Regions from separate parts of the Streptomyces sp. NPDC031225 genome, predicted to be linked through region 2. Evidence: riboswitches for the same ligand, from Rfam matches in the RefSeq annotation. Region 2 holds a riboswitch; the other holds the start of a gene.
What was found. A riboswitch is a leader RNA that binds a small molecule or an ion and turns the genes downstream of it on or off. The one in region 2 is predicted to bind glycine.

Region 1: linked by a shared signal. The riboswitch ahead of gcvT (glycine cleavage system aminomethyltransferase GcvT) and the one ahead of gcvP (aminomethyl-transferring glycine dehydrogenase) in region 2 are both predicted to bind glycine.

The regions. Positions count from the first base shown of each region.
Region 1 is NZ_JBVIHJ010000010.1:208,113-223,751, forward strand. Features, by position in the region: gene ACZ48Z_RS19330 (M1 family metallopeptidase) at 1-401, opposite strand, end outside; gene ACZ48Z_RS19335 (ABC transporter ATP-binding protein) at 502-1,860, opposite strand; gene ACZ48Z_RS19340 (ABC transporter ATP-binding protein) at 1,857-2,948, opposite strand; gene ACZ48Z_RS19345 (ABC transporter permease) at 2,945-3,952, opposite strand; gene ACZ48Z_RS19350 (ABC transporter substrate-binding protein) at 4,022-5,770, opposite strand; gene ACZ48Z_RS19355 (ABC transporter permease) at 5,829-6,827, opposite strand; gene ACZ48Z_RS19360 (enhanced serine sensitivity protein SseB C-terminal domain-containing protein) at 7,164-7,919, opposite strand; gene ACZ48Z_RS19365 (enhanced serine sensitivity protein SseB) at 8,120-8,920, opposite strand; gene ACZ48Z_RS19370 (AAA family ATPase) at 9,018-9,692, opposite strand; glycine riboswitch at 9,876-9,973, shown strand; glycine riboswitch at 9,974-10,076, shown strand; gene gcvT (glycine cleavage system aminomethyltransferase GcvT) at 10,129-11,247, shown strand; gene gcvH (glycine cleavage system protein GcvH) at 11,426-11,803, shown strand; gene glyA (serine hydroxymethyltransferase) at 11,819-13,090, shown strand; gene ACZ48Z_RS19390 (L-serine ammonia-lyase) at 13,147-14,514, shown strand; gene ACZ48Z_RS19395 (ABC transporter ATP-binding protein) at 14,629-15,639, opposite strand, start outside.
Region 2 is NZ_JBVIHJ010000017.1:2,667-18,305, reverse strand. Features, by position in the region: gene ACZ48Z_RS27040 (extracellular solute-binding protein) at 1-741, opposite strand, end outside; gene ACZ48Z_RS27035 (APC family permease) at 1,905-3,857, shown strand; gene ACZ48Z_RS27030 (TOBE domain-containing protein) at 3,905-4,324, shown strand; gene gcvP (aminomethyl-transferring glycine dehydrogenase) at 4,384-7,269, opposite strand; glycine riboswitch at 7,333-7,447, opposite strand; glycine riboswitch at 7,448-7,543, opposite strand; gene ACZ48Z_RS27020 (PRC-barrel domain-containing protein) at 7,667-8,044, shown strand; gene ACZ48Z_RS27015 (DNA polymerase IV) at 8,062-9,438, opposite strand; gene ACZ48Z_RS27010 (MerR family transcriptional regulator) at 9,496-10,179, opposite strand; gene ACZ48Z_RS27005 (bifunctional nuclease family protein) at 10,443-10,916, opposite strand; gene ftsR (transcriptional regulator FtsR) at 10,994-11,731, opposite strand; gene ACZ48Z_RS26995 (FHA domain-containing protein) at 11,750-12,655, opposite strand; gene ACZ48Z_RS26990 (DUF881 domain-containing protein) at 12,717-13,547, opposite strand; gene ACZ48Z_RS26985 (small basic family protein) at 13,553-13,885, opposite strand; gene ACZ48Z_RS26980 (DUF881 domain-containing protein) at 13,882-14,718, opposite strand; gene ACZ48Z_RS26975 (sugar phosphate nucleotidyltransferase) at 14,882-15,639, opposite strand, start outside.

The DNA.
Region 1 (15,639 bases), on a different contig from region 2:
ACACCGCCGTAGGTGACGGCGACCGTGAAGTCGTGGCCCTTGCGCAGGGACTCGCGCGGGGAGATGCGGATCTCGTCGCCGTCGCGCGTGAACTGGGCCCGTCTGCCGTTCACTTCGACCCGGGTGACCTCGAGTTTCTGCAGGTCCAGGTCGAAGGAGGAGAGGTTCTGGGTGGCGCGCGCGGTGAGTGTCGTAAGGCCGTCGAGGCGGTCGGTGTCCGGGTTGTACGCCACGTCGAGGGTGTAGTGCCGGGCGTCGAAGCCGCCGTTGCCGAGGTTCGGGAAGTAGCTGTCGCCGATGCCCGGTGCGCCCGGGTGGGGGCCGGGGGAGGCGGCGACGACGAAGAAAGAGGCCACCGCGGTCGCGATGGCCCCTGAACGTGCCGAACGGGAGAGTTTCATGAGTCGTCGTCCCTTTCGAGCGTGTACCGATAAGTCGGACACGGACGACTCTTCACTCTCCCGTTCGGGCATGTGCATGACTTTGCCAACTCGTCATGCGCTACTTGTCGGTTGACTCCTGACGATCCGCTTCCGGTTCCGGTGAGCCCGGGGTGTCGGAGGCGGGTTCCTCGGCGGCGGCCGGCTCCTGGACCGCTGCGGCGGGCGTGGTCCTGGCCCCCGGGCCGGTCTTCGCCGACGTGGCCTCGGCGTCGGCGGTGACCTCCGCCGCGGGCTTCTCGGCCGTCTCCGCCGAGGGCTCGGTGTCCTCGGAAGCGACCACCTGCGCCGCCACGGCCGCCGACGTCTCCGCCGACTCGGCCAGCACCTCGTCGGCGACCAGTGCGGCCGCCTCCTTGGCGACCGACAGCAGGACCGTGTCCTGCGGAGCCTGGTCCGCGAAGTTCTCGGGGTGGTGGCAGGCCACGCGCTGGCCGGGGCGCAGCTCGATCAGCTGCGGCTCGGTGGTCTTGCAGACCTCCGTCGCCTTCCAGCACCGCGTGTGGAAGCGGCAGCCCGAGGGCGGTGAGATCGGGGACGGCACGTCACCGCGCAGCAGGATGCGCTCGGACTTGGCGCCCCGGCGCTTCGGGTCGGGCACCGGCACCGCCGACATCAGCGCCTTGGTGTACGGGTGCATCGGCGCCTCGTACAGCGAGGTGCGGTCGGCGAGTTCGACGATCTTGCCGAGGTACATCACCGCGATGCGGTCCGAGACATGGCGGACGACGGACAGGTCGTGCGCGATGATCACGTACGTCAGGCCCAGTTCGCTCTGCAGGTCGTCCATCAGGTTCACGACCTGCGCCTGGATCGACACGTCCAGCGCGGACACCGGCTCGTCCGCCACCACCAGCTTCGGCTTCAACGCGAGCGCACGCGCGATCCCGATGCGCTGACGCTGGCCGCCGGAGAACTCGTGCGGGTAGCGGTTGAAGTGCTCGGGGCTCAGGCCGACCAGCTCCAGAAGGCGCTGGACCTCCTTCTTCACCCCGCCCTCGGGCTCCACGCCCTGGAGGCGGAAGGGCGCCGAGACGATGCCGCCGATGGTGTGCCGGGGGTTCAGGGAGCCGTACGGGTCCTGGAAGATCATCTGGATGTCCCGCCGCAGCGGACGCATCCCGGCGGCGCTCAGCCGCGTGATGTCCTGGCCCTCGAAGTGGATCGAGCCGCCGGTCGGGTCCTGTAGCCGGGTGATGACCCGGCCCATCGTCGACTTGCCGCAGCCCGACTCGCCGACCACGCCGAGCGTCTCGCCCTTGTGCACCTCGAAGTCGATGCCGTCGACCGCCTTGACCGCGCCGACCTGGCGCTGCAGGACGCCCTTGCGGATCGGGAAGTGCTTCTTCAGGCCCTCGACCTTGAGCAGCACCTCGCGCTCTTCGGGAGCCGCCGGGTCCGGTGTCTTCGTCTCACTCACAGCTTCGGCGCAATCTCTTCGGTCCAGATCCGCGTGCGGTCCTCCGGCGAGAGGTGACACGCGGAGAAGTGCCCGCCGCCGACCTGCTGGAGCTCCGGGCGCACGGTACGGGTGACATCGCCCTTGGGGATGTCCGCGTACGGGCAGCGGGGGTGGAAGGCACAGCCCGAGGGGATGTTGATGAGGCTCGGCGGCTGACCCTTGACGGGGATGAGCCGCTCGGAGGTCTCGCGGTCGATGCGCGGCATCGAACCCAGCAGGCCCCAGGTGTACGGGTGCTGCGGGCGCTCGAAGACGTCGTCGACGCTGCCCCGCTCCACACACCGGCCGCCGTACATCACGAGGACGTCGTCGGCGATCTCGGCGACCACACCGAGGTCGTGGGTGATCAGGACGACCGCGGAGCCGAACTCCTTCTGCAGATCCCGGATGAGGTCGAGGATCTGCGCCTGGACGGTGACGTCGAGGGCGGTCGTCGGCTCGTCCGCGATCAGCAGCTCGGGGTTGTTGACCAGGGCCATCGCGATCATCGCGCGCTGGCGCATACCGCCGGAGAACTCGTGCGGATAGCCGTCCACGCGCTTGTCCGGCTCGGGGATGCCGACCCGGTCGAGCATCTCGACGGCCCGCTTGCGCGCGACCTTCTTGCTGACGTCGTGGTGAACCCGGTACGCCTCCACGATCTGGTTGCCGATCGTGTAGTACGGGTGCATCGCGGACAGCGGGTCCTGGAAGATCATCGCCATCTCGCGGCCGCGCAGCCTGCGCACCTCGTCCGGGTCGGCGGAGACCAGTTCCTTGCCGTCCAGCCAGATCTCGCCGGACATCTGGACGTTCTTGCCCTGCGCGCCGAGCCGGTGCAGGCCCATGATCGCCAGCGAGGTGACGGACTTGCCGGAGCCGGACTCGCCCACGATGCAGAGGGTCTTGCCCTTCTCCACCTGGAAGGTGAGTCCGTCGACGGACTTGACCAGGCCGTCGTCGGTCGGGAAGTGCACCTTGAGGTCGCGGACCGCGAGGAAGGCGTCGGGGGCGTTCCCCGGAGCCGGCTCGCCCAGGGCGGCACCGGTCTTGGAGAGTTCGGTCACGAGAGCCTCACCCGCGGGTCGGCGGCGGCGTACAACAGGTCCACCAGGAGATTTGCGATCACGACGAAGAGGGCGGCGAGCAGGGTGACGCCGAGGATCGGGGGCAGGTCGTTGTCGGTGATGCCCTGCACCGCGTACTGGCCGATGCCGGGCAGCGAGAACACCGTCTCGGTGATCACCGCGCCGCCGAGCAGCAGACCCAGGTCCATGCCGAAGACGGTGATGATCGGGGTCAGCGCGGCCCGCAGCCCGTGCCGGGTCACGACGGTGCGCTCACGCAGGCCCTTGGCGCGGGCCGTGCGGATGAAGTCCTCGTTCATCGTCTCCATCATCCCCGAGCGGGTGAGCCGCGCGTAGATGGCGGAGTAGAGCAGCGCCAGCGAACACCAGGCCGGGAACAGTGTGTTGGCCCACTGGAACGGGTTCTCGGTGAACGGCACATAGGTGCGGCCGAAGATCGGCCACTGGTAGGTGAAGAGCAGCAGCGCCAGGTTGCCCGTGAAGAACATGGGCAGCGAGACACCGGCGAGCGCGACACCCATGAAGGTGCGGTCGAAGAAGCTGCGGGGCCGCAGCGCGGAGATCACGCCGATCACCACACCGGACACCAGCCAGAGCACGGCGGCACCGGCGGCCAGCGAGACGGTCACCGGAAGGCGTGAGGTGAGCTGCGGCCAGACCTCGACGTGGTTCTTGAAGGAGTAGCCGAAGCAGGGCGCGCTGCAGTGCGCGGTGGTGGGGCCCAGGTTGTAGGTGGCGCCGGCCACGATCCCCTTGATGAAGTGCCAGTACTGCAGGTACAGGGGGTCGTCCAGACCGAGGTTCTGCTTGACCGCGAGGATGTCGGCCTTCGTCGGGCTCTTTCCGATGTACTGCTGCGCGAGCTGGTCGGCGGACTGACCGGCCATGCGCGGCAGCAGGAAGAAGATCGCGAAGGTGACCGCGGTGACGACCAGCAGCAGGAGCACTGCCGCGAACGTCCGACGGAGGATGTACGAGATCACGGGGACCGGCGCTGGTGCCCGCGGGCTGCTGAGCCCGCGGGCACCAATGCCTTCACCTGCCTTCCGGGGCTACTTCTTGGTCGTGCCGATGTTGAGGTAGTCGTACTGACCGCTGAAGGCCGCCGTGGACACCAGGTTGGTGAAGCCCGCGGGGCGGTACAGCAGGACCTTGAAGTAGGTCAGCGGGACGAGCGCCGCCAGGTCCATCGCACGCTTGTCGATCTGCCCGTACAGGGCGTTGCGCGCGGTGTCGTCCTCCGTGGCGATGGCCTTCTCCAGCATCTCGTTGATCTGCTTGTCGTCCAGATACGAGAGGTTGGTGTTGCCGGAGGCGCCGATCGCGTCACCGTGCAGGATCTGCTGGAGGAAGCCGTAGCCGGAGTTCCAGTCGGCACCCCACTGCATCATGTGCAGGCCGATGTTCTGCTTCTTGTCGAACGTCGGCACACCCGCGTAGTCGGTGAAGTACTTGCCCGACGGGTACTGCTTCAGGCTGGCGTTGATGCCGACCTTCTTCAGCGAGGCGATGATCGCGGTGGCCGCGTCGATCTCCTGCGGACGGTCGCTGCGCGCCGAGAGGTTGGTGTTGATCGACGTCTTGCCGCAGGCCTTCAGCTGCTCCTTGGCCTTGGCGACGTCACCCTTGTTGCCGGTGGTCGCGTAGACGTCGGCCTTCTGGTACCCGGTGATGTCGGGCGGCAGGACGGTGGTGGCGACGTCACCGCGGATCGGGCCGCCCTCGGCGGTCTGCACGGAGACCTTGTCGATGGCGTACTCGACGGCCTTGCGGCACTCGACCTTGTCGAACGGCGCGACCTGGTTGTTGATCGCCATGTAGACCAGACGGCCACCGTAGGTGTTGTCCGTGTTGGCCTTCAGGTCGGCGCTGTTGACGACCTTCGCCTGGGTCGCGGCCTGGACACCGGTACCACCGAGGTCGATCGCGTCACCGGCCTGGACGTCCTGGTCGATGGTCTCGGCGTTGACCTTGAGCTTGACGACGATCTTGTCCGGGTACTGCTTGCGCAGCGGGTCGGTCTTCGGGTCCCAGTTCTCGTTCTTGACGAGGACGGCCTGCTTGCCCTCGTCGTAGCTCTGGAACTTGTACGAGCCCGAGGACACGATGCTCTTGACGTAGTCGATGCCGGTGTCCTTGGCCTGCGGCACCGGAGCCGTCTGCGGGGTCGCGACCAGGTAGTCGAACTCCTGGAAGGGACGGTTGAGCTTGAAGACGATCGTGGTGTCGTCCGGCGTCTCGATGGACTTCAGGCCCTCGGCGCTCTTGTCCTTGTAGGGACCCTTGTACTCCTTGCCGCCCTGCATGAACTGCTGGAAGTAGTTCGGGCCGAGGGAGAGCACGTCACGCGCGAAGTTGGAGCGCTCGACGGCGTACTTGACGTCCTTCGAGGTGATCGCGGTGCCGTCCTGGTACTTCAGGCCCGAACGGATCTTGTACGTCCAGGTCTTGCCGCCCTCGCTCGGCTGGCCCGCGCTCGCGGCGAGGTCCGGGACGAGCTTGTTGCCCTCTTCGCCCGCGCCGGGCTGGAAGGTCATCAGCGGGCGGGCGTACAGCCGGCTGAGGTTGTACATGTAGGCGTAGTACGTGTTGCCCGGGTCGAAGGAGTCCGGGACGTCCGAGTACTCGTACGTGACCGTCCCACCCTTCTGGGTGGAGGCGTTGACGACCCCCTTGGTCGCTGCGTTGGCCCCAGCCGACTTGTTCCCGTCTCCACCGTTGTCATCGGCTTTGCTGCAAGCCGAGAGCAACAGGCTCGCACTGCCGATGGCCGCTACAGCGGCCAGCGCTGACCTTCGCATGATGGTCTGCTTCCCCTTTGTTGTCGGAAATCTTGATGACTCTCACCGCCGCCGCGGGTCAGCGGCTGCGCGGGTCGAGAGCGTCACGGAGACCGTCGCCGAGCAGATTGAATGCCAGCACGGTCACGAAGATGGCCAGACCAGGCACGATCATGAACTGGGGGTCGACCTGGTAGTAGTCGACCGCCTGGTTGATCATGCCGCCCCAGGACGCCTGCGGAGGCTGGATGCCGACGCCGAGGAAGCTCAGGGACGCCTCGAAGAGGATGTTGGTCGGGATGAGCAGCGTCGAGTAGACGATGATCGGGCCGACGAGGTTCGGCAGCAGCTCGCGGAAGAGGATGTAGGGCCCTCGGGCCCCCATCCCCCGCGAGGCGTCGACGAACTCCCGCTCGCGCAGGGCCAGCGTCTGACCGCGCACGATGCGGCCCAGGTAGGGCCAGTTGAAGAAGCCGATGACGAAGATCAGCACGCTGATGTGCAGCGGCAGACCCTCCAGGCCGAAGGCACCGCCCTGGAGGGTGGCCGAGATGGCGATGGCGAACAGCAGGAGCGGGAACGCCAGGAAGGTGTCCATCAGCCGGCTGATGATCGTGTCGACCCGCCCGCCGTAGTAGCCCGCGACCACGCCGAGGACGGCGCCGATCGTGTTGGACAGGACCGTGGCGCCGAAGGCGACGACCAGGGAGACCCAGGAACCCTCGAGGATGCGGGTGGCGATGTCGCGGCCGAACTTCGGCTCCACACCGAGCGGATGGTCCCAGCTCATGCCGCCGAAGTCACCCTTGGGCAGCGAGGTGTTGGGGTCGATCAGTTCCTGGTGCAGGGCGTTCGGGTCCAGGCCGAACATGGCCTGGATGGGACGCGAGAGCACCGCGAGCAGGATCAGCAGGATGACGATCACACCACCGGCGACCGCCACCTTGTCCCTCTTGAAACGGGACCAGGCGATCTGCCCCAGGGAACGGCCCTCGATCAGCCCCTTGTCGACGCCGACGAGGACAGCCTCCGGCTGTGCCTCGGCCTGCGCCCCGGTGGTCTCGATCGGTGCGGTCACAGTGACCCGACCCCTCTCGCCGGTGGTGACCGGCCTACACCTGCCGTGGATTACGGCTTTGTCGACTTGCTCGTGTTCACAGGATTCTCCGATCCCGCATCTGACTGGGGAGTCTTCAACGTGGCTGCGATCACCCGCCAGGCCTGGCGAAGAAAGTATGCGCAACCGTGATGCAGTAAGGAGGATTCCGTTATCCGAACACTGGGTAACGCCCCTCGGACGCGGGGCAGTTGGGACAGAAGCGGAGATTAGCGGACCTTGCGGACCAATCTCCGCTATCTACGCGCGGAGAAACGTGGTTGTAACGTGATGGCGTAAGAAAGAGGAAAGTGACTTTCAGTAGCCTCCGCGGGCCGGAGGGTAGCCGTACCCGGCTGCCGGGGCCTGCGCGGGGGCACCGTGGGCCTCGCGGTCGTAGAAGGGCCGCGCCCCGGCTCGCATCCACAGGGCCACCGGGTCGTATTCGTCGGACATCGCCACGGTCGACACCGGCAGGCCGTCCGGGACGGCGCCGATGGACTGCTGCATCATCGCGCGCACCGAGTCGACGGCCGAGGGGCTGGTGTCGTACACGTCGAGACCGATGGCGAGATACGGCGCCCCGAGCGCCGGCTGCACCCAGGCGCGGCGCAGCGAGCGGACCGCCGGGGTGCGGTGGGCGTTGTGCGCGAGCAGGGCGTAGAACTGGGGGACCTCGATACCGGGTTCCGACAGCCGCAGCGGTCCCGCGGGCTGACGCTCCAGGCCGGTCGCGATGCGGCGCAGGTCGAGCCAGGGGATGCCGACGCCGCCGCCCGGGGCGTGCGGGTTGAGCCAGAGCCCGTAGTGGTCGGGGAACAGGGTGCGGGCCACGTCGATACCTTCGACCACTTCGTAGGAGCGGTTCCAGCCGCTGGCGCTCAACTCCTGGGCGGAGGTGACACAGGGGGCGTAGCCGTAGCCCTCGACCTCCATGTTTCCGTACTGGGCGTCGGGGGAGCCGGACTGGCCGTGCCACAGAAGCATCCAGACCTGGCCGGAGTTGGGGGTCGCGAGGGCGCGCAGCAGTGCCTCGTAGGCGTCGTAGCGCCCGGGGGTCACCTGACGCAGCATGTGCTCGACCTGGCCGGTCGTGGTGGCGCTCACCCTGTTTCGCCCCTTCTTGAAGTCGGCCCCGAGTGTGGACCCAGCTTAAGCGCCCACGGGCCCGGGATCTGTGCGCCGTCGGCGGGTACGGGTCGTCCGTGACCCGGCGTGCCCCGCGGCGGACCGCATAGTGGCACAAGTCCCGCGCCCCCGGCCGGGTCGGTCCGCTAACCGTGCGTGTAGAAGGGCCGCACCTGTTCGCGCATCCAGTGCCCCACCGGGTCGTCCGCCACGTCCAGCAGGACCAGGTTGACCGGCCACCGGACCGGGGTCAGGTGCAGGGCCCTGCCGAGGGCGTCCATCGGCAGGGTACGCAGGTCGCCTTCCCACTGGGAGAGTTCGACGCCGACGAACATCACCGGGTCGGCCGTCTCGATGGCCGCCAGGCAGCGGCGGGCCGTCAGGACCACGCCGGTCGCCGCGAACTCCGCCGAGGCGGTGGCGAGGAAGTCGACCGGGTCGTCCTGCCAGTCCGGCTCGTAGAGCTTGACCCGCCCGCCGGTGTTGGGGCCGTCGAGGGGGGTGCGACCCACCCGGCAGAGGTCGGCGACGGCGGCCGGGGGAAGCGGGACGCCGACCACGCCGTCGGGGTTCACGGCGATGCCCACGTGCGGGGGCAGGCCACGGGCGAACTCGACCGCAGGGGCGATGGTGCACGACAGATGACTGCCGACGACCTGGCGGAACTGCTCCTCGGAGCTGAAGACCGGGACGAACGCCTGGCCCCCGATCTCCAGAGTGGGCAGGTCGAGGGGGCCGCTGTGCGGGCCCCCGCCGTTCGGCAGGGGGATCCAGACGAAGCTGCGGCCGAGCACCTCGATGATCCGGGCACCTGCCGAGGGCATGCCGAGGGAGGCGGAGAGCACCTCCTCCAGTTCGTTGCCCGGCCATCCGCCGTGCGGATGGGGGTGTGCCGTCTGTGCCGGGAACTCCGAGAAGTCCGCGGGGAGATCCGCCGGGAAATCCATCTGTCTGACCGCCTGCTGTGAACCCAGTACTGATACGGCTGAAAGGCTAGCGGGTACGGCGGAAGCCGGACCGGCCCGGAAAAGGTTCTCTCCTACTTCAGCCGCTGAAGCCGATCCGCCGCAGGACGTCCGCCGCCGCCCGGTCGACCAGCACTGCCGACGCGCAGCCCGGCGGCAGGTCGCCCCGCTCCACGGCACGGATCAGACGGGCGGCCGCGCCCCGGTGGCGCAGGAAGGCGTACCGCGAGACACCCCGGCCGCGTTCGCGCTGACCCTCCAGCGCGGCGTCCGCCGTGACGTCGAGGAGCAGCAGGTGCAGGGCGCCGCCCCGGCGGCGGGCCTCGCGGGCCAGCCAGCCGCGCACCCAGGTCTGCGTCCCGCAGTCGTGCACGACGACTCCCTCGCCGGAGCGCAGGGCGCGGCGCAGCCCGGCGTAGTGCGCGAGCCGGACCAGGGGGCGGTAGACGGCGTACGGCAGGAAGGAGGAGAGCCGGTCGTCCCAGCGGTCGCGGGTGTCCTGGGAGTCGATGCGTGTCCCGCTGACCGCACGCTTCATCAGGGTGGACTTGCCGCTGCCGGGCAGGCCGGTGATGACGACGAGGTCCCCGGGGCCGAAGAGCAGGGCGTGCGGGCTGTGTCCCAGGCGGTCGCGCAGGTCACGGACGACCGGCGCCGGGCGCGTGCCGCGGGCCTCGACGGCCGGGGCAGCGGGCTGCTTGGGCAGCGCCAGGCCCGTGGTCGTCGCGTACGCGGTGGTCCTGTTCACCGTCATCGTCCTCCTCCGGGGTCAGGGTCTCCCCTCCCCACCGAGCGTAAAGAGAAGGTAATGGATGATCTCCCGTGATTCTGTACGCGTACCGCCACAAGCCAGTTACAAAGGGAGGGGCCGGGTGCGGCCCTGCCGCCCGCCCGCGATGCGTGCAATGATGTCCGCGCCAACTGCATACCGGCCGCTTGAATCCGCGCGGGAGAGTCCTGGGTACGTGTACCCGGGCGCCGAAGGAGCAAGTCCCTCCCTTGAATCTCTCAGGCCCCCGTTACCGCGCGGGCGAGGCACATCTGAAAAGCGGGCCGCCACTCGAAGGCGGCTCCACCCACGGTGCAAGCCATGTTCCTCATGGCGAACCTCTCAGGTTCCGATGACAGATGGGGAGGAATCACCTCGCCCGTCACACCCATGTCCTGGGATCCCTGGAGACGACCGTCCGATGAGCAGTTCTGAACCCCGTCACACCGCCCTCGATGCCCTGCATCGCTCGCTCGGCGCGACGATGACCGACTTCGCCGGCTGGGACATGCCCCTGCGGTACGGCTCCGAGCGCGACGAACACAACGCGGTGCGCACGAAGGCCGGGCTCTTCGACCTATCCCACATGGGGGAGATCACCGTGAGCGGGCCGGCCGCGGCCGCCCTTCTGGACTTCGCCCTCGTCGGCAACATCGGGTCCGTCGGTGTCGGCCGGGCCCGCTACACCATGATCTGCCAGGCCGACGGCGGCATCCTGGACGACCTGATCGTCTACCGGCTCGCCGAGACCGAGTTCATGGTGGTCGCCAACGCCTCCAACGCCCAGGTCGTCCTGGACGCGCTGACCGAGCGCGCGGCCGGCTTCGACGCCGAGGTGCGCGACGACCGGGACGCGTACGCGCTGATCGCCGTCCAGGGACCGGAGTCGCCGGGCATCCTCGCGTCCCTGACCGACGCCGACCTCGACGGGCTGAAGTACTACGCCGGTCTGCCGGGCACGGTCGCCGGGGTCCCCGCGCTGATCGCGCGCACCGGGTACACCGGCGAGGACGGCTTCGAGCTGTTCGTGAAGCCGGAGCACGCGGTCGAGCTGTGGCAGGCGCTGACCAAGGCCGGCGAGGGTGTGGGCCTGGTCCCCTGCGGACTGTCCTGCCGGGACACCCTGCGCCTGGAAGCGGGCATGCCGCTGTACGGGCACGAGCTCTCGCGGGAGCTGACCCCCTTCGACGCCGGGCTCGGCCGGGTCGTGAAGTTCGAGAAGGAGGGGGACTTCGTCGGGCGCGAGGCCCTTGGGAAGGCCGCCTCGCGTGCCGCCGAGAACCCCCCGCGCGTCCTCGTCGGCCTGGTCGCCGAGGGCCGTCGGGTGCCGCGTGCCGGGTACGCCGTCGTCGCGGGCGGCCAGGTGATCGGCGAGGTCACCTCCGGCGCCCCCTCCCCCACGCTGGGCAGGCCGATCGCCATCGCGTACGTCGACGCCGCGCACGCGACGCCGGGCACGGCCGGTGTCGGTGTGGACATCCGGGGCAGCCACGAGGCGTACGAGGTCGTGGCGCTGCCGTTCTACAAGCGTCAGAAGTAAGCGCCGGAAGCAGGCGTCGCAAGCAGGCGCCGGAAGCAAAGGCTTGAGCAGGCGCCCGGAAACAGGCGGCCGGACATGGTCGCCGTAGGTGATGCTGAGCACATAGTCGCTGCTCACGCACGCCTTCCGCAGGACCCCCATCCACCAGCACTCCCCCGCGTACAGGAGAATTCAGGCCATGAGCAACCCCCAGCAGCTGCGTTACAGCAAGGAGCACGAGTGGCTGTCGGGCGCCGAGGACGGCGTCTCGACGGTCGGCATCACGGAGCACGCGGCCAACGCGCTCGGCGATGTCGTCTTCGTTCAGCTCCCGGAGGTCGGCGCCACGGTGACCGCGGGCGAGACCTGCGGCGAGCTGGAGTCCACCAAGTCGGTCAGCGACCTGTACTCCCCGGTGGCCGGTGAGGTCACCGAGGTCAACGAGGACGTCGTCAACGACCCGTCGCTGGTGAACTCCGCCCCCTTCGAGGGCGGCTGGCTGTTCAAGGTACGCGTCACGGAGGAGCCCGCCGACCTCCTCTCCGCCGACGAGTACACCGCCTTTTCCGCCGGCTGAGGAGCTGCACACCCGATGACCGTGACGTCCGCACTGAACACGCCCCTGCACGAACTCGACCCGGAGATCGCCGCCGCGGTCGACGCCGAGCTGAACCGCCAGCAGTCCACCCTCGAAATGATCGCGTCCGAGAACTTCGCACCGCTCGCGGTCATGGAGGCACAGGGCTCGGTCCTGACCAACAAGTACGCCGAGGGCTACCCGGGCCGCCGCTACTACGGCGGCTGCGAGCACGTCGACGTGGCCGAGCAGATCGCGATCGACCGGGTCAAGGACCTGTTCGGCGCCGAGTACGCCAACGTGCAGCCGCACTCCGGCGCCTCCGCCAACCAGGCCGCCCTGTTCGCGCTGGCCCAGCCCGGCGACACCATCCTCGGGCTCGACCTCGCGCACGGCGGTCACCTCACCCACGGGATGCGGCTGAACTTCTCCGGCAAGCAGTTCGACGTGGTCGCGTACCACGTCGACGAGGCCGGGCTCGTCGACATGGCCGAGCTGGAACGGCTGGCCAAGGAGCACCGCCCGAAGGTGATCATCGCGGGCTGGTCCGCCTACCCGCGGCAGCTGGACTTCGCGGAGTTCCGCCGGATCGCCGACGAGGTCGAGGCGTACCTGTGGGTCGACATGGCGCACTTCGCGGGACTGGTGGCGGCCGGGCTGCACCCGAACCCCGTCGAGTACGCGGACGTGGTCACCTCCACCACCCACAAGACGCTCGGCGGACCGCGCGGCGGGATCATCCTCGCGAAGAAGGAGTTCGCGAAGAAGCTGAACTCCTCCGTCTTCCCGGGCTTCCAGGGCGGTCCCCTGGAGCACGTGATCGCGGCGAAGGCGGTGTCCTTCAAGGTCGCCGCCTCCGAGGAGTTCAAGGAGCGCCAGCGGCGTACGGTGGAGGGTGCGCGCATCCTCGCCGAGCGCCTGACGGCCGACGACGCCCGGGAGGCCGGGGTCGACGTGCTCTCCGGCGGCACCGACGTGCACCTCCTCCTCGTCGACCTGCGCGAGTCCGAGCTGGACGGGCGGCAGGCCGAGGACCGTCTCCACGAGGTCGGCATCACGGTCAACCGCAACGCCGTCCCGAACGACCCGCGCCCGCCGATGGTGACGTCGGGGCTGCGGATCGGCACGCCCGCCCTGGCCACCCGCGGCTTCACGGCCGAGGACTTCGCCGAGGTCGCGGACGTGATCGCCGAGACGCTGAAGCCGTCGTACGACGGGGAGTCGCTGAAGGCCCGGGTCAAGGCGCTCGCCGACAAGCACCCGCTGTACCCCGGCCTGAACAAGTAGTTCCACGGTGGGGGCACCCGACGACGTGTGCCCCCACCCTCTTTGAAGGAGTTCCCGTGGCCATCTCGGTCTTCGACCTGTTCTCGATCGGCATCGGCCCGTCCAGCTCCCACACGGTCGGCCCGATGCGCGCGGCCCGTATCTTCGCCCGCCGCCTGCGCAACGAGGAGCTGCTGGACTCCGTCGCGTCGGTGCGCTGCGAGCTCTACGGCTCCCTTGGCGCGACCGGCCACGGCCACGGCACCCCGAAGGCGGTGCTGCTCGGTCTGGAGGGCGCCTCCCCGCGCACGGTGGACGTGGAGGGCGCGGACGAGCGGGTGGAGCGGATCAGGGCCACGGGGACGCTGAACCTGCTCGGCGAGCGCGAGATCCCGTTCTCCTTCGACGACGACCTGGTCCTGCACCGCCGCAAGGCACTGCCGTACCACGCGAACGGCATGACGGTGTGGGCGTACGACGCCTCGGGCGCCGAGCTGCTGGCGAAGACGTACTACTCGGTGGGCGGCGGTTTCGTCGTCGACGAGGACGCGGTCGGCGCGGACCGCATCAAGCTGGACGACACGGCCCTGAAGTACCCCTTCCGCACCGGCGACGAACTGCTGCGCCTGGCGCGGGAGACCGGTCTGTCGATCTCCTCGATGATGCTGGAGAACGAGCGGGCCTGGCGCACGGAGGACGAGATCCGGGCCGGCCTGCTGGAGATCTGGCGGGTGATGCAGGCGTGTGTGTCGCGGGGCATGTCCCGTGAGGGCATCCTGCCGGGCGGCCTCAAGGTGCGCCGCAGGGCCGCCGTCACCGCGCGCCAACTCCGCGCGGAGGGCGACCCGTTGGCGCACTCCATGGAGTGGATCACGCTCTACGCCATGGCGGTGAACGAGGAGAACGCGGCGGGCGGCCGGGTGGTGACCGCCCCGACCAACGGGGCCGCCGGCATCATCCCCGCGGTGCTCCACTACTACGTGAACTTCGTGCCCGGCGCCGACGAGGACGGAGTGGTGAGGTTCCTCCTCGCCGCCGGCGCCATCGGCATGCTGTTCAAGGAGAACGCCTCCATCTCCGGCGCCGAGGTCGGCTGCCAGGGCGAGGTCGGTTCCGCCTGCTCGATGGCCGCCGGCGCCCTCGCCGAGGTCCTCGGCGGCTCCCCCGAACAGGTCGAGAACGCGGCCGAGATCGGCATGGAGCACAACCTCGGCCTCACCTGCGACCCGGTCGGCGGCCTCGTCCAGATCCCCTGCATCGAGCGCAACGGCATGGCCGCGGTCAAGGCGGTCACGGCGGCGAAGATGGCGATGCGCGGGGACGGCACGCACAAGGTGTCCCTGGACAAGGTCATCAAGACGATGAAGGACACCGGCGCCGACATGAGCGTCAAGTACAAGGAAACTGCGCGGGGCGGGCTGGCGGTGAACATCATCGAGTGCTGAGGGGATGAGCCCTGAGCAGCACGTTCCTGTCTTTCAGCGCTGTCAGGGCCTTCCCTGCCCACGCGGCGGAAAGTCCCTGGAAAGTCCCCAACGGTACTGATCCGCCGGCGCCGGCTAACGCAGGCCCGACGGAGTCTCGTGAGGGGCCGCTGTGGCGAGGAACTGGGTCGCGGCCAGTTCCGCGTACAGGGGGTCCTCGGCCACCAGTTCGGCGTGGGAGCCGACCGCGCGGACCAGGCCCGCGTCCATGACCACGATGCGGTCGGCCATGGTCACCGTGGACAGGCGGTGCGCCACCACGAGGACCGTCACGTCCTGGGAGACCTCGGCGACCACGTCGCGCAAGGCCAGTTCGTTGACGGCGTCCAGTTGCGAGGTCGCCTCGTCGAGCAGGAGCAGCCTGGGCTTGCGCAGCAGTGCCCGGGCGATCGACACGCGCTGGCGCTCCCCACCGGAGAGTTTCGAGCCGCGGTGACCGACGGGTGTCTCCAGTCCCTGCGGCAGCCCCGCCACGAGGACTTCGAGCCGGGCGCGGACGATGGCGTCGTGGATCTCCTCCTCGGTGGCGTCCGGCGCCGCGAACACGAGGTTCTCGCGCAGCGTGCCCGACAGGACGGGCGCGTCCTGCTCCACGTATCCGATGGCGGCGCGCAGTTCGGCCAGCGGCCACTCGCGCACGTCCCGGCCGTCCACCAGGATGCGGCCGCCGCTGACCTCGTAGAACCGTTCGATCAGGGCGAACACCGTGGTCTTGCCCGCGCCCGAGGGACCCACGAAGGCCGTCATGCCGGCCCCGGGCACCTCGAAGGTCACGCCCTGGTGGACGGGGGGCAGGTCGTCGCCGTAGCGGAAGGTCACGTCCTCGAAGGCCACCGTGGCCGGGGCCGTGTCCGTGCGCCCGGCCGGTTCCCCCGCCGCGTCGGTGTGCTCGGTCTCCAGCTGCTCGGCCCGGGTGATACGGGCGATCGCCGCCGCGCCCACCTGGTACTGCTGGCCTGCCTCGACGATCCTGCCGATCGGGTCGAACAAGTAGAAGAGGAAAAGGAGGAAGGCGACGAGCGTGGAGACCGGGATCGCGCCCGAGGCGACCCGCGCGCCACCGATGCCGAGCACCGCCAGGAACGA
Region 2 (15,639 bases):
CACGAGCTGCTTGAGGTGCCGGCCGGCCTCGACGAATCCGGCACCGGTGAAGTCCTTGTCCTCGCTGGCCTTCTGGAGGGCGTCGATGCCGGCGGTGCGCATCGCGAGGTAGGCCCAGTAGTACATGCCGGGCCACTTCTCCTTGCCCGCGAGGGCGATGGGCGTGATGTTCTTCGACTTCAGCTTGCTCACGGCCTCCAGGAAGCCGCCCCAGGTGGTGGGGGGCTCACTGACACCGGCCTGCTTGAAGAGCTTCTTGTTGTACCAGAAGCCGATCATGCCCATGTCGAACGGAATGCCGTAGACCTTGTCGTCGAGGATGTACGGCTCCTTGGTGACCTTCAGCAGACCGTCTGCCCACGGCTTGGTCCGGTCGGTCAGATCCTCCACGAGCCCCGCGTCGACCTGCTGCTTGAGGACGCCACCGCCCCAGGTGTGGAAGATGTCGGGGAGCTTCCCGGAGGCGGTGAGCGCCGTCATCTTCGACTTGTAGGCGTCGTTCTCCAGCTGGACGATCTTTATCTTGACCTTGGGGTTCGCGGCCTCGAACTTCTTGGCGAGGCCCGCCCAGACACTCTTCGCCGGCTCGGTGGTGGAGATGTTCCACCACTCCACCGTGGTCGTCCCGTCGGTCGATCCTCCGTCCGAGTCGCCGCCACAGCCGGTCAGTGCCGTCATGCTCAGACCGGCCGCGGCGGACGCCGCCAGAAATCCACGGCGGGACAGTGCCGGGTCGCCCATGATGCGCTCCTTGGGTACGGGACGGAGCCGTCCTTGTCCGTCCTGCGGTCCGAAAGTTTCGGAGTAGATCCAGAAACCTTCGCTGCTGCCGCACCCTAGAGACAGCTACCAAACGGTGGCAACCCCTTGTGCACAGGCAATGTTGAGCAGTTGAACCAGGCGAGCCCACGGCGCCCTCGGCCGACCCGCCCGCACGAGGGCGCGGTCGATTCCGGGAGCGGCCGTCTCGACGCCATCGAAGGGAAGTCCGCACACGTCACGGCGCGTTGGAGAACGCGAGAAGGTCCGCATGGATCACGCCGGTGGACAAAGGAGTGCCGGACCGGCCCGGACCGCAGCCCGCCGCGAACAGAGCCGGGTATCCGAAACGACCGGGGACCTCGGGGCTGCCGCGCGATCGGATTTTCGCGACACCCGGCATCCCGCAACGCTCCCGGCGCCGAAATCGCCGATCCCCCAGGGGCGTTGCACCGAGCTACGGCCAACGGCACCCGGGCGCCTGCCACATGCCAGATCGACAGCGGCAGCCCGGACCGACCCACAGGCGCCAGGTAGGCGTCCCGGCCAAGGACCCGCTCCACCGACGCCCCGAAGGAACTGCCCTCTCGGCCCACTCGGTAAGGGGCCCACCTCAACCTCCCTTGCCGGTCAGGGGCGTTATCGCTCCGCTTTCCGCACCTGAGGCGACCCCCGACCGAAGGGTTCGGCACATTCGCCTCCGAACCGAAACATTCGCTCTCGTTGGCGATCCTTACGGAACGGACTGCTCGACAGGACTCGGGCCGGGGTGACGCTCCGACGAGGTGAGCCGCACACCGCGTGCACCGGGCATCGCCCTCCTGGACGGTGGCAGGCAAGTCACGGTGAATTCACCGGAGCAGGCCCGGTTGCCGGAAGCTCTCCCCGAACACGTCGACACCCGGCGCCACCATGACGCAACGTGTTCGCCTCCCCCGATCCGACCCACCGACCTTTTCCGGGAGAAACCCCCACCCAGCTGCCCCGACACCCGCCGCCGGCCCTCGCGGACCGAGTCTTAACGGAAGCTTGACGCCCATACGCCCCACATCCGTGGGCCCAGGCGTCACTCTCCGCTTACGCTGGTCCGGCCGTCGGTCGGGGCGGCCCGAACCCAGCTGAGCCGCACCTCTGGAGCGCCCGCGATGGCCACCACCGAACACCCTCCCTCCAGTCGCCTGCGCTCCTGGATGCTGGAAGGCCTGTCGGACATGGGCAAGGGCGGCGGCCACCCGGGCCCGCACGCCGAACCGGAACCCCCACACCAGGGCCAGCCCTGGTGGCGGGTCATGTGCCTGACCGGCGTCGACTACTTCTCCACCCTCGGCTACCAGCCCGGCATCGCCGCCCTCGCGGCCGGCCTGCTCTCCCCCATCGCGACCATCGTCCTGGTGATCGTCACCCTCGCGGGCGCCCTGCCCGTGTACCGCAGGGTCGCCGAGGAGAGCCCGCGCGGTGAGGGCTCGATCGCCATGCTGGAGCGACTGCTGTCGTTCTGGCAGGGCAAGCTGTTCGTCCTCACCCTGCTCGGCTTCGCCGCCACCGACTTCCTGATCACCATCACCCTGTCCGCCGCGGACGCCTCCACCCACCTGGTCGAGAACCCGCACCTCACCGGCGCCCTGCACGACAAGCAGATGCTGATCACCCTGGCCCTCGTGGCCCTGCTGGGCGCGGTCTTCCTCAAGGGATTCCTGGAGGCCGTCGGGATCGCGACCGTCCTGGTCGGCATCTACCTCGCCCTGAACGTCGTCGTCGTGATCGTCGGCCTGTGGCACATCGTCACCGCGGACCATGTCATCACCGACTGGTCCAGCGCCCTGACCACCGAACACGGCAACGTCTTCGTGATGATCGGCGTGGCCCTGATCGTCTTCCCCAAGCTCGCGCTCGGCCTCTCCGGCTTCGAGACCGGCGTCGCCGTCATGCCGCACGTCAAGGGCGACCCGGACGACACCGAGGAACGGCCCACCGGCCGGATCCGCGACACCAAGAAGCTGCTCACCGTCGCGGCCCTCATCATGAGCTGCTTCCTGATCGCCACCAGCTTCATCACCACCCTGCTCATCCCGGAGAAGAACTTCGAGCCGGGCGGCCCGGCCAACGGCCGTGCGCTGGCCTACCTCGCCCACGACTACCTCGGCGGCGTCTTCGGCACCGTCTACGACGTCTCGACCATCGCCATCCTGTGGTTCGCCGGCGCCTCCGCGATGGCAGGCCTGCTCAACCTCATGCCGCGCTACCTGCCCCGCTACGGCATGGCCCCGCACTGGGCCCGCGCGGTGCGCCCCATGGTCATCGGCTTCATCCTGATCGCCTTCCTGGTGACGTGGATCTTCGACGCGAACGTCGACGCACAGGGCGGCGCGTACGCCACCGGCGTGCTGGTCCTGATCAGCTCGGCGGCGATCGCGGTGACCATCGCCGCCCGCAAGGCCGGCCAGCGCGGCTGGACCATCGGCTTCGCCGTCATCTCGGCGGTGTTCCTCTACACGACCGTCGTCAACGTCATCGAACGCCCCGACGGCGTCAAGATCGGCGCCTGCTTCATCGCCGGCATCATCCTGATCTCGCTGCTCTCCCGGCTGGCCCGTGCCTTCGAGCTGCGTGTGACCAGCGTGACGCTCGACGGCATGGCGGAACGTTTCATCCGGGACATCGCCAGCCGCAAGATCCGGTTCATCGCCAACGAACCCGACCAGCGCGACCGCGCCGAGTACCGCGACAAGATCGAGCAGATCCGCGAGGACAACGACATCCCCGGCGAGGACTTCGTCTTCGTCGAGGTCACCGTCCTGGACCCCTCCGAGTTCGAGGCGAGCCTCACCGTCCGCGGCGAGATCCTCCACGGCCGCTACCGCGTCCTGACCCTGGAGTCCTCCTCCATCCCCAACGCCCTGGCCGCCCTCCTCCTGCACGTCCGCGACACCACCGGCTGCACCCCGCACATGTACTTCGAGTGGACCGAAGGCAGCCCCTTCGCCAACTTCCTGCGCTTCTTCCTCTTCGGCCAGGGCGAGGTCGCCCCGGTCACCCGCGAGGTCCTCCGCGAGGCGGAACCGGACCGCGCCCGCCGCCCCCGCGTCCACACCGGCTGACCGGCGCATACCCGACATCAGCCGCACAAGGTCCTAAGTTGGTGCCCATGACCCTGAGCATCCGCAACCAGCTCCCCGGCACCGTCACCACCGTCACGCCGGGCGAGGCCATGGCGACGGTCACGATCCGACTCGACGGAGGCCAGGACCTCACGGCCGCGATCACCCTCGAATCCGTCGGCGACCTCGGCCTCGCCCAGGGCTCGTCCGTACGCGCCCTGGTGAAGGCGACGGAGGTCTCCCTCGCCACCGCCCCGATCCGGGGCGTGTCCATCCGCAACCAGCTCCCGGGCACCGTCACCGCCGTGGTCGCCGGCGCCGCCATGGCCACCGTGAAGATCGCCGTCGAGGGAGGCGAACTCACCTCCGCGATCACCGCGGACGCCGCGACCGATCTCGCCCTGAGGGCCGGCACCCCCGTGGTCGCGCTCATCAAGTCGACCGAGGTGTCACTGGCGAACGCGTAGGCCCGGCCCCCGGCGCAAGGAAAAGGGCCCCGCCGTAACGGGGCCCTCATCGCCTCAGGTCAGTCCTCGTACGCGTCCATCGGCGGGCAGGAGCACACCAGGTTCCGGTCCCCGAAGGCCTGGTCGATCCGCCGCACCGGCGGCCAGTACTTGTCCGCGACCGACACCCCGGGAGGGAACACGGCCTCCTCGCGCGTGTAGGCGTGCTCCCACTCCCCGCCCAGCGCACCGGCGGTGTGCGGAGCGTTGCGCAGCGGGTTGTCGTCGGCGGCCCACTCCCCGGCCCCGACCTTCTCGATCTCCCCGCGAATGGCGATCATCGCCTCGCAGAACCGGTCGAGTTCGATCAGGTCCTCGGACTCGGTCGGCTCGATCATCAGCGTCCCGGCCACCGGGAACGACATGGTCGGCGCGTGGAAGCCGTAGTCGATGAGCCGCTTGGCCACGTCGTCGACGCTCACCCCGGTCGCCTTGGTCAGCGGCCGCAGGTCGATGATGCACTCGTGCGCGACCAGCCCGCCGGGGCCCGTGTAGAGCACGGGGTAGTGCGGCTCCAGCCGCTTGGCGATGTAGTTGGCGGAGAGCACCGCCACCTGCGTGGCCCGCTTGAGCCCCTCACCGCCCATGAGCCGGACGTACGCCCACGAGATCGGCAGGATCCCCGCGGAACCCCAGGGCGCGGCCGAGATCGGCCCGACGCCGGTCTCCGGGCCCGCCGCGGGCTGCATCGGGTGGTTCGGCAGATACGGCGCCAGGTGCGACCGGACACCGACCGGACCGACGCCCGGGCCACCGCCGCCGTGCGGGATGCAGAAGGTCTTGTGCAGGTTCAGGTGCGAGACGTCACCGCCGAAGTGCCCGGGCTTGGCCAGCCCCACCAGGGCGTTGAGGTTGGCCCCGTCGACGTACACCTGCCCGCCCGCCTCGTGCACCTGCGCGCAGATCTCGGCGACGTGCTCCTCGAACACCCCGTGCGTCGAGGGGTACGTGATCATCAGCACGGCCAGCTCGTCGCGGTGCTGCTCGATCTTCGCCCGCAGGTCCTCGACGTCGATCTCGCCGTCCCCGGCGGTCTTCACGACGACGACCTTCATGCCCGCCATCACGGCGCTGGCGGCATTGGTCCCGTGTGCGGACGACGGAATCAGACACACGGTCCGCTGCTCGTCACCGTTCGCCCGGTGATACCCGCGTACGGCGAGCAGCCCGGCCAGCTCGCCCTGCGAACCGGCGTTGGGCTGCAGCGACACGTTGTCGTAGCCGGTGACCTCGGCGAGCCGCTCCTCCAGCTCCCGGATCAGCGTCAGATAGCCCTGTGCCTGCTCGGCGGGGGCGAAGGGGTGCAGCTGGCCGAACTCGGGCCAGGTGACCGGTTCCATCTCGGTGGTCGCGTTGAGCTTCATGGTGCAGGAGCCCAACGGGATCATGCCGCGGTCGAGCGCGTAGTCGCGGTCGGCCAGCCTGCGCAGGTAGCGCAGCATCGCGGTCTCGGAGCGGTACTGGTGGAAGACGGGATGGGTGAGGAAGTCATCGGTGCGCAGCAGCGCGTCCGGCAGCGCCTCCTCGGTGGCCGCGTCCAGCACCTCGATGTCGGCCTCGACCCCGAACGCACCCCACACCGCGGCGAGTTGGGCCCGCAATGTGGTCTCATCGCAGGCGATGGAGACATGGTCGGCGTCGACGAGGTGGAGGTTGACGCCGTTCTGCCGTGCCGCGGAGACGACCTCGGCGGCCTTCGCGGGCACCCGCACGGTGAGCGTGTCGAAATAGGAACCGTGCACGACCTCGACCCCGCCGGCCGTGAGACCCGCGGCGAGGATGTTCGCGTACCGGTGCGTCCGGCGTGCGATCCCCCTGAGTCCCTCGGGCCCGTGGTAGACGGCGTACATCCCGGCCATCACCGCGAGCAGCACCTGGGCGGTGCAGATGTTGCTGGTCGCCTTCTCCCGGCGGATGTGCTGCTCACGCGTCTGCAGCGCGAGCCGGTAGGCCTTGTTCCCGTCGGCGTCCACGGACACGCCCACGAGCCGCCCGGGCAGGCTCCGCGCGAACTTCTCCCGCACGGCCATGTATCCGGCGTGCGGCCCGCCGAACCCCATCGGCACACCGAACCGCTGTGTGGTCCCGACCGCGATGTCCGCCCCGAGCTCACCCGGCGACCGCAGCAGGGTCAGCGCGAGCAGATCGGCGGCGACGGTCACGAGCGCGCCGAGCTCATGGGCCTGGTCGACGACCGCCTTGATGTCGCGTACGGCCCCGGAGGCGCCGGGGTACTGGAGGAGCACCCCGTTGATCTCCCGCTCGGCGAGCTCGGCCGGGATTCCGTCGCTGAGGTCGGCGACCACGACCTCGACTCCGGTCGGCTCCGCCCGGGTCCGGATCACGGCGATGGTCTGCGGCAGCGCGTCGGCGTCGACGAGGAAGATCCCCTTCTTGTTCTTCCCCATCCGGCGGGACAGTGCCAGGGCCTCGGCCGCGGCGGTCCCCTCGTCGAGCAGCGAGGCACCGGAGGTCGGCAGCCCGGTGAGGTCGGCGACCATGGTCTGGAAGTTGAGCAGGGCCTCGAGGCGCCCCTGCGAGATCTCCGGCTGATAGGGCGTGTAGGCCGTGTACCAGGCCGGGTTCTCCATGACGTTGCGCAGGATGACGGGCGGCGTGAAGGTCCCGTAGTACCCGAGCCCGATCATGGAGTCGAGCACCTGGTTCCGGTCGGCCAGCGACCGCAGTTCGGCCAGCACCTCGGCTTCGGTGCGCGCTCCGGGCAGCTCCAGGGCATCGGCGTTCTTGATCACATCCGGCACCGCGGCGGCGGTGAGTTCGTCCAGCGAGCCGTAGCCGACCTGGGCGAGCATCTTGGCCTGAGCCCCGTGGTCGGGGCCGATGTGACGCTGCTCGAAGGGGATTCCCTGCTCGAGCGTGGAGAGCGGAATGCGATGGGCGGTCATTGCGGAGGCCTCCTGGTCTGACGCGACCTTCGAGGGGTACACCCCGGCACGGGTACCCCGACGGCCTCCCCCTCTGTCATCTCAACCTGAGAGCTTCACCAGACCGCCCGAGAGCAGTCGGCTTTCACCGTCGGTGAGAGCGGAAGCCGTCGACACCCGCCCTGCTTTCCAGAGTGACCTCGCCCGTGCGGTACGTGAGCCTGAGAGATTCCGGGGAGGATTTGCTCCTTCGGCGCCTCCGATGATGTCTGGAGGACTCTCCCGCACGGTGTCGACAGCCGCCTGCAACACTACCAGCGAGGTCAACGCCCGAGCTTTCGAGTGGCCGCACACCCCGATGTGCTCTTTCGTAGTGCTTACGACCGCTTCGGATGAGGTGCGACCAAGTGGAGGGCCCGTGCAGACCGACATCGATCCGCGCAACCTGATCGGCCGCAAGGCGTTCGACCGCAACGGCACCAAGATCGGCAGTGTTGACGAGGTCTACCTGGACGACGCGACCGGCGTGCCCGAGTGGGCGGCCATACGCACCGGCCTCTTCTCCCGGGACGCCTTCGTCCCCCTTGGACCGAGCGAAGTGATCGAAGGCACACTCCACGTCCCCTTCGACCGCAGGCTCATCAAGGAAGCCCCCGACTTCGGCGTGGGCCGGCACCTCTCCCCCGAGCAGGAACTCCAGCTCTACCACCACTACGGCCTCGACACGGCCCCACCGCCGTCGTTCCCGGACCGGGACTTCGGCAAGCTGGCGGGCACGGAGGAAGCCGACGCCTGAGGCACCTTCCGGCCCGCTCACCCGCCGACCAACCCGTCACGGGTGATCCGGTGCGGACCCGCCGCCTCCACCAACGGCAACGGCTCGGCCGGCTCCAACGCAGGATCCTCGACCCGGAACGTCCGCACCCGCCCCGGCTCCGAATCCGGCGTCTCGAACCGCACGGTCACCCTCCCCAGCCCGCTCCCCTGCACCCACCCGTGCCCGTACTCGGCATGCCGCACATCGTGACCGGCGACCCACCTCCGCCCGACCGCCACCTCCCGCTCCTCCGCAGGCGTGTCATCAGCCGCCTCCTCGACGGTGTCCTCCCCGCGCTCCTCCATGGCCTGAGCGAACAGGTCCTCCTGCGTGAAGTCCGCCAGCCCGCTCACCCCCACCCCCAGCAGCCGCACACCCCCCGTGGAGTCCACGCCCTCCAGCAACCGCAGGGCGGCCTCCCGCACCACCGCGGGATCGTCCGTGGGCCCCCGCAGGGTCTCGGACCGCGTCAGCGTCGAGAAGTCGTACCGCCGCACCTTCAACACGATGGTGCGTCCCGACAGCCCGGCCGCCCGCAGTCGCCGCACACACCGGTCGGCCAGCCGCTGCACCTCCAGCCCCACCCGGACCCGGTCATGGATGTCCACGTCGTACGTGTCCTCCACCGACACCGACTTCGTCTCCCGCGCCGCCACCACGGCCCGCTCGTCCCGGGCCAGCGCCATCGCGTACAGCCCGTGCCCGTGCGCCTTCCCCAGCAGCCGTACGAGCTCGTCCTCCCCCGCCTCCACGATCTCGTCGACCGTATGGATACCGGCCCGCCGCAGGTGGTCACCCGTGGCCGGCCCCACCCCCGGCAGCGTCCGCACCGACATCGGCCCCAGCAGCGCCCGCTCGGTCCCCGGTTCGATCACCACCAGCCCGTCCGGCTTGGCCTGCTCGGAGGCGATCTTCGCGAGCATCTTGGACGCGGCGAGCCCCACGGACCCCGTCAGGCCGGTGCCGGCCCGTATGTCGGCCCGCAGCTTCGCACCGGCCAGCCGCGCCGACCGGTCGTCCCAGGCCGTGCCCCCGGCCTCCAGGTCCACGAACGCCTCGTCCAGGCTCAGCGGCTCCACCAGCGGCGACAGCTCCCGCAGCAGCCCCATCACCTGCTCGCTGATCGACCGGTAGAAGTCGAAGCGCGGCACGAGATACGCGGCGTTCGGCGCGAGCCGCCTGGCCTGGCCCATGGGCATCGCCGAGTTCACACCGAAGACCCGGGCCTCGTACGACGCGGTCGCCACCACACCCCGCGGCCCCAGGCCGCCCACGACAACGGCCTTCCCGCGCAGGCTCGGCTTGGATGCCTGCTCCGCCGAGGCGTAGAAGGCATCCATGTCGAGATGCAGGATCGTGGGCGCTTTTCTCACATGTCCGATGCTGCCCTACGCCACTGACAATGCCCGCCCCGAAGGGTGGTGCGGGTCTCAGACCGCCCGGTTGCGCCGGCGCGCCAGCTCGTCCGCCGGGTTGTGTCCCATGAGGGTCTCCCCGGTGTCGATGCGCTCTCCGTGCAGCTGGGACAGGGCGCTCTCTACGTCACGCCACACGACACCCACCGCGATCCCGAAGATCCCCTGGCCGCCCTGGAGCAGCGCGTGGACCTCGTCCGGCGAGGTGCACTCATAGACCGTGGCACCGTCGCTCATGAGCGTCATGCGCTCCAGGTCCTGGAAGCCCCGCTCCCGCAGGTGCTGGACGGTGGTGCGGATGTTCTGCAGCGACACGCCGGTGTCGAGGAACCGCTTGACGATCTTCAGGACGACGACGTCCCGAAAGCTGTAGAGCCGCTGCGTCCCCGACCCGTGGGCGGGCCGCACGCTCGGTTCGACGAGCCCGGTGCGTGCCCAGTAGTCGAGCTGCCGGTAGGTGATACCGGCCGCCGCGCACGCCGTAGGGCCGCGATAGCCGATCTGCTCGGACGCCATGGACGTCGCCCCTCCGCTGCTCGGCACGGCCGCCGTTCGCTGCGGAGCGGGATCGGCCGCGCTGCCGTGCTGGGGATCCCCCCAGCTCGACCGAAGTTGAGAGCTTGGGGGAGGGTACGGACCGCTTGCCCCGAGACTCCGTCCGGGGGCACCCCCAGCCGTACCGTCGCCGCTGCTTCTCACGCCGACCTCCGTCCTTGACCTGCCTTCTCGACGGTAGGCAGTCACCAGGGGTGCGTCAACGATCGCCACACTCGGCACGCCGGGTGATAATCACCCTAGGAGTGGTTTCCCGCACCCAACCGCGGGGAAAGGCTAGCCGAATGAGCTCCGAACGGGCCGCAGGACGCTCTCACTCGCCGGTGGCAAATGCCAGCATTTTGGTGACGACCGGACACGGCCGGCCTCTCACGGACCGCTGATCCGCCGGGCCGGCCGCCTTCGTCTCACTGACTGCTGGTGCCGAAGTCCTCGGGGGAGATCTGGTCGAGGAACTCGCGGAACTTCTCCACTTCGTCCTCCTGCTCGTCGGGAATCGCGATGCCGGCGTCGTCGAGGACTCCGTCGCTGCCGTAGATCGGCGTCCCGGTGCGCAGGGCCAGCGCTATGGCGTCGGACGGCCGCGCGCTCACCTCGACCCCGCTGGCGAAGACCAGCTCCGCGTAGAAGACGCCCTCACGCAGGTCCGTGATGCGCACTTCGGTGAGCTCCTGGCCGACCGCCTCCAGCACGTCCTTGAACAGGTCGTGGGTCAGCGGTCGTGCGGGGGCCATGCCCTGCTGCGCGAAGGCGATCGCAGTCGCCTCCCCGGGCCCGATCCAGATGGGGAGGTAGCGGTCGCCTCCCACTTCACGCAGGAGCACGATCGGTTGGTTGGAGGGCATTTCGACCCGGACACCTACGACATCGAGCTCGTTCACACAGCAACCCTAGGCCGTGCCCGGGACGTTTGGGTAGTCGGGCAGGAAACGGGTGACAGTTCCTGCACCAGTCGCCCTCAGGGCAGCCGTACACCGAGCGCGGTCTGCACGAGTGCTGCGTGCAGCTTCACCGTGAGACCGGCGAGTTCCTTCGCACGGGCTTCCGCGTGCGCGCGGGTCTGCGGATTGCGGTGGCGCTTCAGCGGGGCCACCACCTGCTCCACGAGTCCGGCCTCGCGTTCGGCGGCGGCCTTCATCGCGCGCAGGTGCCGCGGCTCGATCCCGAACCGTCCGAGTTCGGCGACGAGCGCGGCGACCGTGACCACCTCGGCGTCGTACGCCCCGTCCGGCAGCGGGGCGATGAGCCCGTACGACTCCCACTCCGCCAGCTCCGACTCACCGATCTCGGCGGCGGCGAGCAGTTCGGTCCTGCCGATCCGTGCCGCGGTGGGTCCCTCGGAGACCTCCAGGACCGTTTCTCCGTCGCGCTGACGGCCCACCGTGGGCAGCGCGACGGCCTCGCCCCGCTCCATGGCGTCCAGATGCTCACGGATCACCTTGAGCGGCAAATAGTGGTCCCGCTGCATCCGCAGGACGTGGCCGAGCCGCTGGAGGTCCCGGTCGCTGAACTTGCGGTACCCGGAGGGAGTCCGCTGCGGCTCGATGAGCCCCTCGGACTCCAGGAAACGGATCTTGGAGATCGTGACTTCGGGGAACTCGTCGCGCAGCACGTTCAGCACCGTGCCGATGCTCATCAGCCCACTGTCCGTGGCGGCGGTGCCGTGTCCCGCACCGCCGCTCGGTGTTTGAAGCATGGACCTTCCCTGGGAGGGTCAGTAGCCCTGCTGGCTCGCGTAGAACACCAGCCGGTACTTGCCGATCTGCACCTCGTCGCCGTTGTTCAGAGCGACCGAGTCGATGCGCTCACGGTTGACGTACGTGCCGTTGAGACTTCCCACGTCGGACACCGTGAACGTGCCGTCCTGGCCGCGGCGGAACTCCACGTGCCGACGCGAGACGGTGACGTCGTCGAGGAAGATGTCGCTCTGCGGGTGCCGGCCGGCCGTGGTCAGCTCGCCGTCCAGGAGGAAGCGGCTGCCCGAGTTCGGCCCGCGGCGCACCACCAGGAGTGCGGAGCCCAGCGGCAGCGCGTCGACGGCCGCCTGTGCCTCCGGAGACAGGGCCGGCATCTGCGTCTGTCCGGTGACCTCGGCGTCGTACGCCTCGAGCCCGGAGATGGAGATGGTGGAGGTCGTCTCCGAGGGACGCTCGGGCACGGCCCCCGCCCGCAGCGGGGCGCCGCAGTTGGAGCAGAAGCGGCTGTTCTCCGCGTTGCGGTTACCGCACCTCGTACACACCTGGGCCGACATAGGGGAAAACCCTCCACCCGTACTTGAGGTTGACGGCTGCCCGAAACCTATGTCGCCGGACTGGGCAGGGTCAACAGACGGCACGCCCTGACCTCCGGGAACGTCACCGTCCGGGCCACCGACCTGATCCCGGAACAGCGGGCGCTGCCCTTCTGCGTCGGGCTGTGCGCGATGACGAGCGGTCGCGTTGTCACTGCCCTCTCGCGCGCTCTTGCCGAACAACTTCGCAAACAACTTCACGGGCGATTCCCCTTGACCGAAACAGACCCGCCCGTGGGGCAGGACGAACCCTGATTGAACACACCGGTCGACCCGGACACCCTCACAACGTCCGTTTCCACCAGACAGTTTCCACCACGCACCACCCATTCGGTGCGCCGACCCCCCGCAACCTCATGCCCTGGCCCGACGCGCCGCATGCACCCCCGGTTCACCGGGAGGACGACCGAGCGTAGTCAGGCCGCTTCGCCGCTCGCAAGGCGTCCACGACGATCTTGTTCGACCGCTCGACGGTAACGGTGGCCTGCTCCTTCTCAAGAGTCTGCACCACGCCTCCAGGAATGTTGAGGGCCGGTTCGAGGTCCTGCGGATTGCCGATGACCTTGAAACGAAACGGCGAGGTGATCTTGTTCCCGTCGACGTTCACGCTCTTGTCGGAATCCGACAGATAGGTGCCCGCGACGACCCGCACGCCGTTCACCTGGATCGCCTCCGCGCCGGCCGCGCGCAGCTCCTGGATCGCGTCGAGCAGCATGTCCGCCTCGACCGTCCCCTTGGTGTCCTCGATCGTCATCGTGATGCCCGGCCCCTGCGCGGCCACGGTGCCCGCGAGGATGCCGAGTTGCCGCTCCTTCTCGACCGTCTGCTTGCGGGCCTCCTCAGCCTGGTCGGAGCTGTTCTCCAGCTCGTCCCGCTGTTTCTCGAGACCCTGCTTCTCGTCTTCAAGACGCTGAGTACGGTCGTCCAGTTCATCGAGGATGCGTACGAGATCCTCCTGCCGCGCCCCGCGCAGCGCGCTGTCGCTGTCGCTGTTCGACGCCACCTGGACGGCGAGGCCGAACCCGAGGCCGAACAGAAGGACGGCGACGATGAGTTGGGCCCGCGTCACACGCGGCGGCCACAGCCCCTGCACCAGCCGCTGACGGCCGGTGAGCCGAGGCTCCACCGCCGGGACGTCCACCACCTCGGGCGGCCTCGCGGGAAGTTCCTCGGGCAGTTCCTTGCGCAGCCTGTTGCCGGGCGGCTCGTCCTGCTCGCTCATCGGCCTCACGCCCGGAAGACGTGCCGGCGGATCGCGGCGGCGTTGGAGAAGATGCGGATCCCGAGCACGACCACGACACCGGTCGACAGCTGCGCGCCCACGCCCAACTTGTCGCCGAGGAACACGATCAGCGCTGCCACGACCACGTTGGACAGGAACGACACGACGAAGACCTTGTCGTCGAAGATGCCGTCGAGCATGGCCCGCAGGCCCCCGAAGACGGCGTCGAGCGCCGCCACCACGGCGATCGGCAGATAAGGCTCGACGACCGCCGGAACCTCAGGCCGGACCAACAGGCCGGCCACGACTCCCACGACGAGGCCCAGTACGGCGATCACGATGTGCCCTTCTCAGTTCTCGGCTCTGCTGTACGTACGATCACACTCGGTGCGGCCGGCAGCCGGAGGTCGCCCTCCACGGAAATGGCGGTCCGGATGCCGTAACTCTCCTGGAGGGCGTGCAGATACAGTCCGTCGGCACTGTTCTGGAACCTGGTGCTCAACCGCTGCCCGTCCCCCACCGCAAGCACCGTATACGGCGGAACCAACGGCTTGTTGTCGACCAGTATCGCGTCACCCGCGGCTCTGATCGCCGACAGTGCGGTCAGCCGCTGTCCGTTGACGGAGATGGCCTCGGCCCCCGACGCCCACAGCCCGTTGACGACCCGCTGCATGTCACGGTCGCGCACCCGCCCGGTGTCGGAGAACCCCGATGTCTCACGCGGGTTGCCGTCGCCGCCCGTGCTGGCTTCCTTCGCGTCGTTCACGACCAGTTTGACGCCGGGGCCGTGCACTTCCGCGGCGCCCGACAGGATGCCCATGAGATCGGCCCGACCGCTGTCGCCGCTCTGCTTCAGCGCCTGGCGCTGCCGTGTGCTCACGTCGTCGCGCAGCTCGTCCACGCTCTTCTCGAGCTTGTCCGCCGTCTCGCTCTCACGGTCGATCCGGTCGATGAGCTCTTCGCGCTCCTTGGCCACGACAGGAGCGGCCACGCGGGCCTGCGCCGCCCCCACGGTCACCACCAGAGCCGCGAGCACCAGGCCGACGGCAAGACCGAGCTTGGCCCGCAACGTCCTGGGGAGCCCGGCGTCACCGGCGGCCTTCTTCCGGGCCGCCGACTCCGCGTATCCGTCGTCGAGGCTGTGATCCATGACGTTGGTGAGCAGCGACATGGAGGCGTCCGGGCGCGAGGGGCGCGTGGGGGTGCTCCGGGCGGGGGGCTGCTGCGGCATGCCGAACATCGTCGCACGTCGCGGCCACTACCTCCGAACGGCCCCATCCGCGTGCCGGACAGGCCCCCTTGGGGGGCACATGTCCGGCACGCGCGTGTGTGGATCAGCGGCCGGCGCTGTCCACGACGGCCGCCCACTCGTCGAGCAGGGCCTGCGCGGATGCGTCGTCGGGCCCCTCGGCCCACAGATGCGTGACCGCCTCGGCCGGGTCCGGCAACACCATCACCCAGCGCCCGTCGGTCTCCACGACCCGGACACCGTCGGTCGTGTCGACAAAGCGATCGCCTGCCGCCTCGACGACCCGCCGCATCACCAACCCCTTGACGGCCCACGGGGTCGCCAGATCCCGCTTGATGACGTGCGCCCGCGGAATCCGCGCGTCGATCTGACTGAGCGTGAGCTGCGTCCGCGCCACCAGCCCGATGAGCCGCACGAATGCAGCCGCGCCGTCGAAGACACTGCTGAACTCCGGAATGATGAAGGCGCCCTTGCCGTCACCGCCGAAGATCGTGGAGTCGTCACGGCCGACACGGGTGAGGTCGTCGGGCGACGTGGTCGTCCACTCCACCTGCGTGCCGTGGTACGCCGCCACCTGCTCGGCGATCCGCGTGGTGGTCACCGGCAACGCCACACGACCGCTGCGCCGCTCCGCAGCGACCAGGTCGAGCATGACGAGCAGCGCCCGGTCGTCCTCGATGATCCGTCCCTTCTCATCGACCAGGGACAGCCGTTCACCCACGGGGTCGAACCGCACCCCGAACGCGGCCCGCGCGGACGCCACGATCTCTCCGAGCCTCACCAGCCCCGACCGGCGAGCATCCGCCGTCTCCGTGGGCCTGGACTCGTCGAGCCCCGGGTTGA